3 regions of the Streptomyces sp. NPDC002994 genome follow, and region 1 is predicted to be linked to each of the others. Evidence: riboswitches for the same ligand, from Rfam matches in the RefSeq annotation. Region 1 holds a riboswitch; each other region holds the start of a gene.
What was found. A riboswitch is a leader RNA that binds a small molecule or an ion and turns the genes downstream of it on or off. The one in region 1 is predicted to bind cobalamin.

Region 1 (3,900 bases):
GGCGACGGTACGGGCCGCCAGGTCGGCCAGGACCAGGAAAACCGCACCACCGAGCGCGGCGACGGGCAGCAGCCGGCGGTGTCCGGCGCCGACGGCCATGCGCGCGGCGTGCGGGACCATCAGGCCGACGAAGCCGATCGCGCCGCTGAAGGCGACGAGTACGCCGGTGAGCAGCGAGGCCAGGACGAAGACGGCGGCGCGGAAGCGGCCGGTGTCGAGGCCGAGGACGGTGGCGCCCTCCTCTCCGGCCAGGAGCAGGTCGAGCGGCCGGGCGAGGGTGATGAGGAGGGCCGTACCGACGGCGAGGACGGTCGCGGGGAGCGCGAGCATGTCCCAGCGGGCGCTGCCGAGGCCGCCGAGGGTCCAGTAGAGGGTTTCTTTGAGGTGGTCGGCGCGGGCCGAGGTGACCATCAGCAGGCTGGTCAGGGCGGACAGGATGTACGAGACGGCGACTCCGGCGAGGACGAGACGCCCGGTGGTCATAGGGGCGCCGCCGCCGCGCGCCAGCCCGTACACGAGGACGAGTGAGCCGAGCGCGCCCGCGAAGGCGGCGAGCGGAACGGTGACGGTGGTGGCGAGGCCGGCACCGACCCCCAGGACTATGACGCCGACCGCGCCGACCGATGCCCCGGATGAGACGCCGAGGAGGAAGGGGTCGGCGAGCTGGTTGCGTACGAGGGCCTGGAGGACGGTGCCGATGACGGCGAGCCCGGCGCCGACGACGGCGCCGAGCAGGACGCGTGGCAGCCGTACGTCGAGGACGATCGTGCGGTACGGGCCGGGGCCGGCGGCGCCGGTGACGATCTCCAGCACGTGCGTGGCGGGGATGCGTACCGAGCCGAGGGCGAGTCCCGCGACCGCCGCCGCGCCGAGCAGGGCGGTGAGCGCGGTGAGCAGGAGGGGATAGCGCAGGGGCCCGCGGGCGGCGGGGGTCTTGCAGCTCACGGCCGCCGCCCGCTACTTCTCGAGCTCAGGGTGCAGCTGGCGCGCGAGGGTGTCGACGGCAGCCGGTGCGCGGACGCCGAGGACCATGTCGGAGAGGGGCAGGACGGCGAAGCGCTTGTTCTTGACGGCGGGGACATCGGCGAGGGCGGGGTCGTCGATGAGGCGCTGCTTCTTCTGGGCGACGGTGGTCCCGCCGTAGTCGAGGATGAGAATCGTCTCGGGCTTGCGGTCCACGACGTTTTCCCAGGCGGCGTCGGCGAACGGCTTGGGGAGGTGGGCGAAGACGTTCTTGCCGCCCGCGCGCTTGATCATCTCGTTGCCGATGCCCGCGCCGCCGACGGTGGAGGCGGTCTTGTCGCCGCCGTCGTAGACGAAGACGGAGACGGGGTCGGCGCCCGCCAGCTTCTTCTCGGTGGCGGCGTTGCCCTTTTTGGCGTCGGCGATCCAGCGCTCGGCGCGGTCGGTGACGCCGAAGGTGCGGCCGACCTCGCGGATCTCCTGGTAGAGGGCGTCCATCGAGGTCTTGCCGTCGGCGCAGTATTCGGTGTTCAGGCGGGAGTTGATGCCGGACTTCTTCAGCGTCTCGCGGCTGCGGCCGTCGCCGGCGGAGAAGGCGGAGGCGTAACCGCCGTACACGAAGTCGGGGTTGGCGGCGAGCAGCTTCTCGTACGAGGGGTACTCCTTGGCCAGCACGGGGGTGGCCTTGTACTCCTTCTCGTACTTGGGGAGCACCTTGTCGTCGAGGTAAGCGGTGCCCGCGAGGGACTTGGCGAGGCCGAGCTCCAGCATCACCTCGGTGACGTGCTGGTTCATGGTGACGACGCGGGTGGGGGGTGCGGTGTACGTCGTCTTCACGCCGCAGTTGGTGACGGTGTAGGGGAAGCCGGCGGCGGCCTTTGCCGCGGGCGCGGGCTGTTTCCCGGCCGCCGTGCAGGCGGTGCCGGCTGTGAGGGGGAGCAGGGCGGCGGCGGTGGCGACGAGCGCGCGGCGGGTACGGCAGGACACAGTGGTGCCTCCTCCGGGGGATTTCCTCGTCCCCTGGTCGGTGGTGAAGAAGGCGGCAGGTCAGTTCCTGGCTTCCGGGCATGGCGACGGCAGTCGCGATGCCCGGTCACAGTGGCGGGACCGTGCCGGATTCGCACCGGCTTCCTGGATCCTGCCGCCCGGGTCGCGCACAGTCTGTCAGTGCGTCCCGCGTCGTGGTCATTCGGGCCAGGCGGAGTTCTGAATCGTCCCGACGAAGTCGCCTCGCTCGTAACCCGGCACGAAGTGCTCCAGTACGTCGGCCTTGACGTTGCCGAAGGTGGTCTCGGGCTTGGGGGCGATGCCTTCGGTGAAGGCGGCGAGGATGCGCTTCTTGAAGTCGGGGCGGGGGTGGAGTGCGGTGATCGCGGCGCGGTCTTCGGCGCTGATGTCGTCGTAACTGATGCCGAGTACGTCGTACTCCACCCCGGCGGTGACGAGGGCGACTTCCGGCTCCATGAACTGCGGGATGCCGGGAGTGGTGTGCAGGGCGATGGCGGTCCAGACGCGACGGATGCTGTCCTCGGGGACGCCGTGGCTCTGGAGGAAGCGGCGGGCCTCGTCGGCGCCGTCCACTTCGAAGCGGCGGCCGCTGGTGCGGAAATCCTCGTTGAGGCCGAGGTCATGGAACATGGCGCCGATGTAGAGGAGTTCGGCGTCGAAGCTCAGGCCGCGGTTCTGCCCCTGGAGGCTGCCGAACCAGTACACCCGGCGGGAGTGGTGGTAGATCAGCTCGCTTGTCGTGTCGCGGACGAGTTCGGTGGCGGCGGTGGCGAGCTTGGTGTCGGGGGCGGCGATTCCGGCTGCGGTGTTGGTCATGGATCAAGCTTGCGCGTTGCGGGTACGCCGTCACCATGTCCCCAGAGCCAGCCTTCCCACAGATCAGGACACGCGCACGTACCGACTAAGGCCACTGGCCCACCAACGCCCCCGCCAACCACCCTTCTACGCACTGCCATCGGCAACCTCCGGCAGCGACTCATGGCATGTCGCGCGGAAGAACGCCGTCGTGATGGCCCGGAACCCGGTATGCCGGGTACGGCCCGCGTGCCGCAGACACCATTCCTCCAACACGCCCCACTCACCGGGCTCCGCCGCCTCATGGCATGTGGTGCACTCCACCTCGTTGATCGGCGCACTGCCCGAGACATCCAGGCTCAGCGTCCAATCCACAAAGCGCAGCACCGTCCCGACCCGCGCGTGCCCGTGATCTTTCACAGTTTCACTGCCATCGTGTCCGCGCCATACACCCGCACTGCGGGCGCCCTGTTGAAGACGAGCTCCAGCACCAGGCCCCACGCCGTAACCGCAGCTACGATCCTCCGACGTTCACCCACCACTCTGATCACCGCTCCCAGCAGGCGTCGAGATCTCAGCCCATACGACCTTGCCGAGCTCTGCGCGTGGGCATACGTCCCAACGGTCGGCAAGCTGATCGACCAACCACAGCCCGCGCCCGCTGTCCCCGTCACCGTCGAGGGTAGACAGGCTCGGCAGCTTGCATGAGCCGTCGTGTACCTCGATGCGCAGCCCGCCGAGCATCCGGAGGTTGCGCGTCTCGATGTCCTGCCCCGGTACGCGGGCATGACGGCCAGCATTGGTCAGCAGCTCCGACAGGATCACCAGCGCGGAATCCTCGACGGCCGAGAGCCCCCACCCCATCAGCGCATCGCTTAGGGCGACCCACGCGCACCCGACACAACGGGGATCATCACCCCACCGCAGCACCACCGCGTCACCCACGTCGAGGCCGTCGCTAGGCAGCTCGCCGACGGTCAACGGCCGTACCCTGCTCGCCCTCACCGGGCGACCGCCACCCCATGGATGACACGCGGCTCGATATCGACCCCGTGCACGGCCAGCCACAGGTCCCGACGCCGCTGCCGCCGCAACCGCAGCTCCGCACGCTCCCACCTCAGATGGGCAGCCTCC
Region 2 (3,900 bases), on a different contig from region 1:
ACGCCCGCGATCGACGCGATGGTCGCGGTCGGCGCGATCGCGAGGAGCAGGGAGTTGCGCATTCCGGTCTTGGCGATACGGGCGCGCAGCGCGTCCCACCGCTCCGGCCAGGTGACCTCGACGCCGTAGTGGTCGGGGTGCAGGACACCGCGCGCCGCGCGGGTCTTCTCCCAGGCCGGGAGCGGGCCGCTGACCTCGGCGAGGTCGCAGGACGCCTCGTACGCGGCGAGCATGATGCGCTCGGCGATCTTCGTGGAGAGGGCCAGTGCCTCGGGGGAGTCGAAGGGCAGGCGCAGCTTGAAGAAGACGTCCTGGAGACCCATCGCGCCGAGGCCCACCGGACGCCACTTGGCGTTGGAGCGGCCGGCCTGCTCGGTCGGGTAGAAGTTGATGTCGACTACGCGGTCGAGAAAGGTGACGGCCGTACGGACGGTCTCGTCCAGCCGCTCCCAGTCGATTTCGCCGTTCCCGAGAACGAACGAACCGAGGTTGACCGAGCCGAGGTTACAGACGGCCGTTTCGCCGTCGTCCGTGACCTCAAGGATCTCGGTGCAGAGGTTCGAGGAGTGGACGACGGAGCCGGGTTCGGCCGTCTGGTTCGCCGTACGGTTCGACGCGTCCTTGAACGTCATCCAGCCGTTCCCGGTCTGCGCCAGGGTGCGCATCATCCGGCCGTACAGCTGGCGCGCGGGAATCGTCGTACGGGCCAGTCCGTCCGCCTCCGCCTTGCGGTACGCCGCGTCGAAAGCGTCGCCCCACAGGTCGACGAGCTCGGGAACGTCGGAGGGCGAGAACAGCGACCAGTCGGCGTCCGCGTCGACGCGGCGCATGAACTCGTCGGGGATCCAGTGCGCGAGGTTCAGGTTGTGCGTACGCCGCGCCTCCTCACCCGTGTTGTCGCGGAGCTCCAGGAACTCCTCGATGTCCGCGTGCCACGTCTCCAGGTAGACGCAGGCCGCGCCCTTGCGGCGGCCGCCCTGGTTGACGGCGGCGACCGACGAGTCGAGGGTGCGCAGGAAGGGGACGATGCCGTTGGAGTGGCCGTTCGTGCCGCGGATCAGGGAGCCGCGGGCGCGGATGCGGGAGTACGAGAGGCCGATGCCGCCCGCGTGCTTCGAGAGGCGCGCGACCTCGTGGTACCGGCCGTAGATCGAGTCGAGCTCGTCGAGCGGCGAGTCCAGCAGGTAGCAGGACGACATCTGCGGGTGGCGCGTACCGGAGTTGAAGAGCGTAGGCGACGACGGGAGGTAGTCGAGGCGGCTCATCAGGCGGTACAGCGCGGCGACCTCGTCGGCGGCCGCTGCCGACTCGTCCTTCGCCAGGCCGGACGCGACGCGCAGCATGAAGTGCTGGGGCGTTTCGATCACCTGACGGGTGATCGGGTGGCGCAGGAGGTAGCGGCTGTAGACCGTGCGCAGGCCGAAGTAACCGAAGCGGTCGTCGGCCGCGGTGTCGACGAGTGCGTCCAGGCGGGCCGCGTGGGCGGTCACGAAGTCGGCCGTACGGTCGGCGATCAGGCCCTCGCGGTGGCCGACGGAGACCGACTCGGAGAAGGTACGGACGCCCTGCGTCGCCGCCTCGTCCCGGATCGTGCGGGTCAGGAGGCGGGCCGCGAGGCGGGAGTACGCCGGGTCCTCGGAGATCAGCCCGGCGGCGGCGTCGGTGGCGAGACCCCGGAGCTCCGCTGCGTCCGACGCCGCGTTGCGGCCGCGCAGTGCGGCTGCGGCGACTCTGCCCGGGTCGGTGTCGGTGAGGTCGGCGGTGAGGTCGGTCAGGGTCCGCAGAAGTGCGGTCCCAGCTCCTTCAGACGACTCCGACGACTCCGTCGACTCCGTGGCAGTTGCCGGATCGGCTGGCGCGATGGTCACGCGGTGCTCTCCCTCGCTCGGCTCGGGGCCGGCGGGGGAGGCGGGGGCGTACGGGCACACGTCACCCCTGAAGGGCGGCACACCGCGTAGCGTCCACCGGCCCAACCGCGAGGCCCGGACGTGTCGGTATCCGGTTCGGTCGAGCCGGATACGCCGTCGGCAGGTGTTCGGACTCCTGGGTGCGCAAAAGCACACCGATCACACCGTTGCGGGACAGTTCCGGATTCACACCGGATTCCCCTGCGGCGACAGCGAGCATGAGCATACATGTGGGGGCGGTTGGATGGTGCAGCCCCCACATGTTGTGTCACGCGGGAAGGGCACCGGAGTCCTGTGCCGAGGGTCCCAGACCCCGCTCCTCAAACGCCGGAGGGGCTGAGAGTTGCCGCTGCGCGGCAAATCCAGCCCCGCCCGGCAACATCCAGCCCGTCCGGCGTTTGAGGACACGCCCGTAGGGCGTCTGTGTGGGGGACTGGGGGCTCGCCCCCAGTTCGGGAAGGGGCGGGTAGGGGAACAAGCCCCGCGCAGCGGCCCGCCCGCACCCGTACCCCACGCGCACGGGCCGCCGCCTCCCCAGGGGAGACCGGCGGCCCGTGTTGCACCGTTCAGCAGCAGCGGAAGCCCTCGCGGGGGTCCGCCTCGCGGGCGTCCGTGCGGCTGCGTTCGAACTCGCGGCGGGTCATGACCGGCGCCCCAGGGTCGCAGGACCTCGTGTGGGCGACGTACCGGTCGTACGCCGACTCGCCGGTCAACTCGCGGACGTACCAGCGGATGCGGCCCGCCGCGCGCCGTACGTCCGTCAGGGTCATGCGGACGTCCCCGTACCCGTCGGCGCCGTCTCCTTGCTGTTGCCGCCCTCCGGCCCGACGCCTGCCGCGACCAGCTCGGCCTTCTCTTCCTTCGTCGCGATGATCGACGCGGGGGCGACCAACTTGGACTCGACGTACGGCGCCTCGTGGAGCTTCACGCTCTCGGGGTCGCTGATCGCCTTGAGGCAGACCCGGCCGGCGTCGGCGAGCACCACCACGATGAGGACCGCGAAGAGCGCGCACAGCACGCCGTCGACCGTCGAGTTGGTGACGACGGTGTGCATCTGGTCCATGTTCTTGGCAGGCGGCAGCACCTGGCCCGCGTCGATGCCGGCCTGGTACTTGTCGCGCTGCGCGAAGAAGCCGACCTTCACGTCGTCCGAGAAGATCTTCTGCCAGCTGGCGGTGAGTGTGACCGCCACGTCCCAGGCGAGCGGGACCGCTGTGACCCACGCCCACTTCAGGCGGCCGGACTTGACCAGGAGGGTCGTGCAGACCGCGAGAGCGACCGCGGCCAGCAGCTGGTTCGCGATGCCGAAGAGCGGGAAGAGCTGGTTGATGCCGCCCAGCGGGTCGTGTACGCCGACCCACAGGAAGTAACCCCAGCCGCCGACGACGACCGCGCTGGCGAACCAGACGCCCGGCTTCCAGCTGACCTGGCGGAACGGCTTGTAGACGTTGCCGAGCATGTCCTGGAGCATGAAGCGCCCGACGCGGGTGCCGGCGTCCACCGTGGTGAGGATGAACAGCGCCTCGAACATGATCGCGAAGTGGTACCAGAACGCCTTCATGGCCGTGCCGCCGACGACAGCGGAGAAGATCTCCGCCATGCCGAGCGCGAACGTCGGCGCGCCACCCGTGCGCGACAGCAGGCTCTGCTCCTCGACGTCCTTCGCCGCCTGGGCCAGCGCCTCGGGGGAGATGGAGAAGCCCAGGTTCGTCACCGCTTGTGACGCCGCCTGGACGTTGTCGCCGATCACGCCGACCGGAGAGTTGATCGCGAAGTACAGGCCGGGGTCGATGATGCACGCCGTGATCATCGCCATCACCGCGACGAACGATTCGGTCAGCATCGCGCCGTAACCGATCATCCGGATCTGCGTCTCCTTCTGGACCATCTTCGGCGTCGTGCCCGAAGAGACCAGGGAGTGGAAGCCGGAGAGCGCGCCGCACGCGATGGTGATGAAGACGAACGGGAACATCGAGCCGGCGAAGACCGGTCC
Region 3 (3,900 bases), on a different contig from region 1:
GAGATCGTGCAGCGCGTCGGCGATTACCGCGGCTTCGGCATGGCCAACGCCCCGGTCCGGCTCGCCGCCCAGCACCCACCCGCGCCCGCCCCGGAGCGTGACTAGCCTGCGCATACGAGTGGAGGCCCCATGACCTCGCCGCCGGCCCCCAGGCCGACAAGGACCGCCAGCGGGCGGAGCACATCCGCAGGTCGCCGGCGCTCGCGAACCTGGATACGCCCGCGCTCGACCTGATCAGCAAGATCCTGGACGCGGACCGGGCAAGCAGTGAGTTCGTCACCCCGGACGTGATCGACGTACACATGATGATCAGCGCGTTCTGCGTCTTCCGGATCGCCAACCAGTACACCTTTCGAGGCGCCCTGGGCGGCCACGACCTGACCCGCCGCCAAGCATCGCGCGCGTGATCAGCCGACTGCCGGATCCGGGTGGGGTGCGCCCAGGTAAGGGAAGTCGAGGAGGAGGTCGGTGTGCGGGCCGATGTGGTCGCTGGCGACTTTCCCGCCCGAGATCATGGCCAGCCGGGTCGAGGTGACGTCGTCGGTGAGAGCCCGGCCGTTGGGGTAGGCGGCGGGACGGTTGCGGTCGTAGACCAGGATGTCCGGCAGGACCGTACGCAGGACCTCTTCGGCGGCGTGCGCGTCGTAGCCGCCGGTGTGGCGGAGCACCTCGGTCCACGGCCCGCTGTACGTCGCCCAGTCCTCGGCGGGCTCGCCTTCGTTGTAGGCGTCCTTCGCCTCCTCGGGGTTGAAGTACGCCGTCAGCGACGGGTGGGCCCCGCGGTCGACGGACTTCAGCCGGCCGTCCTGGCGCAGGCTCACCCGCGCCCACACCCCGATCACCGGGTCGGGGCACAGCTCGTCGCTCGGAACCTCCAGCACGATGCCCAGAACGTTCTTGTCGGCTCCCCAGTCCACGCCGGTCCACTGGAAGTCCTTGACGATGCCGTCCAGGTCGGCGAAGAACGGGTCGCTGCGCAGACCGGCCGAGAAGAGGTACGGACCGGCCTCGACCACCCGCGCCTCCGCCCCGAGGGCGACCGGCGCGTCGGTGAAGATCTCCTGCCCGCCGGGCTCCGCGCTGCGGGCCTGCGCCCCCGTCGCCCAGTACACGGTCGCCGTCTGCCGGCCGTCGACGGGCGGGGAGAAGACGAAGCTGAACGCCGCGTCGGCGTGATCGTCGCCGTCGATGTCGACATTGATGCGGTAGACCGCGTCCGGGTGGAACGCCGCGCCCGCGGCCGGGGCGATCGGGTGGACGTTCATGATCAGGACGGTGCGCCCGCCCGGCACCGTGAACGCGAACAGGTCCGTCAGATCCAGCCGCGCGTCGTCCATGGGCGACCGCAGATTCGGCCCGCTGAGGTGATGAGACATGTCACCCACCCTCGGCCCCCGGCCCCTTCCGCGCACGGTGGCGCCCGCCATACGTGGACCGCTGTCCGTGTACGTCACAGACCCTTCGCCGTACGGTGCCGTCTCCTGCCGGCCTCACTGGCTCCGGCCTCGGTCTCCTTCCGGGAGTCGTGCCGGGAGCGAAGGTACGTGGAGTACGTTGTCCCTGCAGCTGGTTCGCTCCGTCAGCCGGACGGAAGCGTCGTAAGAGGGAATCCGGTGGGAATCCGGAACTGCCCCGCAGCGGTGAGTGGGAACGACCGCCGTCATACGCACTGGCCCCGGATCTCCGGGACCGGGAAGCGACGGCCAGTAGGTGCCCGCCGGGTGCAAGCCCCCGGCAGGCCGGCCCGCGAGTCCGAAGACCTGCCACTGCCCGCGTGCGACCCCGCATGCGGAGATCTCGGTGACCTCGAGGGCGGGTCGGCGGTAACGGGCAGGCGCGGCACGGCTGTTGTGAGCCGTCCGGTGTGCTGTCCGGTACGCCGTTCCTTCGCGTCCTCGCCCGGTTGCCGGGGTCGTCTCCGCGACTCGCGAAGGAGAGTCCCGTGGCTGACCGTTTCGCCACCCCGCATTCGCTTCCCACCGTGCACGGCTGGCCCCGTCAGGGCCCGCGCCGGGAGCTCAAGAAGGCCGTCGAGGGCTACTGGGCGGGCCGCATCAGCGCCGCGTCCCTGCGCCGGACCGCCGCCGAACTGCGCCGCGACACCTGGCAGCAGCTGGCGGACGCCGGCATCCGGGAAGTGCCCACCGGCAGCTTCTCGCTGTACGACCACGTACTGGACACCGCCGTGATGGTCGGCGCGATCCCCGCGCGCCACCGCGCCGCCTTCGCCGCCGATTGGCTGGACGGCTACTTCGCCATGGCGCGCGGCACGGACCGTGGCGCGCCGCTGGAAATGACCAAGTGGTTCGACACCAACTACCACTACCTGGTGCCGGAACTCCGCCCGGACACCACCTTCACCGCCGACTCCCGGGGCCCGGTCGGGGAGTTGCGGGAGGCGGTCGCACTCGGCCACACCGCCCGTCCGGTGCTGGTCGGCCCCGTTACGTTCCTGCTCCTCGCCAAGGCCGCCCCGGACGTCGCCGACGGATTCGATCCGCTCACCCTGATCGACCGGCTGCTGCCGGTGTACGCCGCAGTCCTCGCGGACCTTCGGGCGGCGGGCGCCGACTGGGTCCAGTTGGACGAGCCCGCCCTCGTGCAGGACCAGTCCCCGGCCGTGCTGAGCACCACCGCCCGCGTCTACCGCGAGCTCGGCGCGCTCACCGACCGGCCGAAGCTCCTTGTCGCGTCGTACTTCGACCGTCTCGGCGAGGCACTGCCCGTCCTCGCCCACGCTCCGGTCGAGGGCCTGGCCATGGACTTCACCGGGCCGGGTGCCGCGAACCTCGACGACCTCGCCGCGGCCGGCGGTCTGCCGGGCAAGCGGCTGATCGCCGGGGTCATCGACGGCCGTAACGTATGGATCAACGACCTGGAGAGCTCGCTCTCCACCCTCGCCACCCTGCTCGGGCTCGCGGACCGGGTGGACGTCGCGCCGTCCTGCTCCCTGCTTCATGTGCCGCTGGACGCCACCGCCGAACGCGACCTGGACCCGCAGGTCGCCCGCTGGCTGGCCTTCGCCCGGCAGAAGGTGTCGGAAACCGTCACCCTGGCCACCGGCCTGAGTCGCGGCGCCAACGCCGTCGCGCCCCAACTCGCCGCGAACCGGGCCGCTCTGGCCTCCCGCGCCGCCTCCGCGCTCACCCACGACCCGGCTGTACGCGCCCGCTGCTCGGCCATCACCCCGGCGCAGGCCCGCCGCCCCGAGCCGTACGCCGAGCGAACAGCGGCCCAGCGGGCCCGGCTCGGCCTGCCGCTCCTGCCCACGACCACCATCGGCTCGTTCCCGCAGACCACGGAGCTGCGCGGCGCCCGCGCCGATCTGCGGGCGGGGCGCATCGACTCTCCGGCGTACGACGAGCGGATCGCGGCGGAGATCCGCGAGGTCATAGCCTTCCAGGAGAAGGCGGGTCTCGATGTGCTGGTGCACGGCGAACCCGAACGGGGCGACATGGTCCAGTACTTCGCCGAGCAGCTCACCGGCTATCTCGCCACCCGGCACGGCTGGGTCCAGTCGTACGGCACGCGCTACGTCCGGCCGCCCGTCCTGGCCGGTGACGTGTCGCGCCCCGAGCCGATGACGGTGCGCTGGACGTCGTACGCCCAGTCGCTCACCGACCGCCCGGTCAAGGGCATGCTGACCGGGCCCGTCACCATGCTCGCCTGGTCGTTCGTCCGCGACGACCAGCCGCTCGCCGACACGGCCCGCCAGGTCGCTCTGGCGCTGCGCGACGAGGTCACCGACCTTGAGGCGGCGGGCACTCGCGTCGTCCAGGTCGACGAACCGGCGCTGCGCGAGACGCTGCCGCTGCGCGAGGCGGCCCGGCCGGCCTACCTGGCCTGGGCCACGGAGGCCTTCCGGCTCACGACCGGCGGCGTACAGGCCCACACCCAGAT

Region 2: another riboswitch for cobalamin. It lies ahead of ABZX79_RS32340 (ribonucleoside-diphosphate reductase subunit alpha); the one in region 1 lies ahead of ABZX79_RS37180 (ABC transporter substrate-binding protein).
Region 3: another riboswitch for cobalamin. It lies ahead of metE (5-methyltetrahydropteroyltriglutamate--homocysteine S-methyltransferase); the one in region 1 lies ahead of ABZX79_RS37180 (ABC transporter substrate-binding protein).

Annotation. Positions count from the first base shown of each region.
Region 1 covers NZ_JBEXNQ010000054.1:11,090-14,989, forward strand. The annotation lists gene ABZX79_RS37175 (iron ABC transporter permease) at 1-945, opposite strand, end outside; gene ABZX79_RS37180 (ABC transporter substrate-binding protein) at 958-1,950, opposite strand; cobalamin riboswitch at 1,987-2,124, opposite strand; gene ABZX79_RS37185 (HD domain-containing protein) at 2,149-2,787, opposite strand; gene ABZX79_RS37190 (ATP-binding protein) at 3,298-3,747, opposite strand.
Region 2 covers NZ_JBEXNQ010000033.1:22,129-26,028, forward strand. The annotation lists gene ABZX79_RS32340 (ribonucleoside-diphosphate reductase subunit alpha) at 1-1,868, opposite strand, end outside; cobalamin riboswitch at 2,009-2,140, opposite strand; gene ABZX79_RS32345 (YbdD/YjiX family protein) at 2,474-2,677, opposite strand; gene ABZX79_RS32350 (carbon starvation CstA family protein) at 2,674-3,900, opposite strand, start outside.
Region 3 covers NZ_JBEXNQ010000003.1:264,630-268,529, reverse strand. The annotation lists gene ABZX79_RS04995 (TIM barrel protein) at 1-105, shown strand, start outside; partial or broken gene ABZX79_RS04990 (hypothetical protein) at 180-407, shown strand; gene ABZX79_RS04985 (DUF4331 family protein) at 408-1,376, opposite strand; cobalamin riboswitch at 1,551-1,783, shown strand; gene metE (5-methyltetrahydropteroyltriglutamate--homocysteine S-methyltransferase) at 1,943-3,900, shown strand, end outside.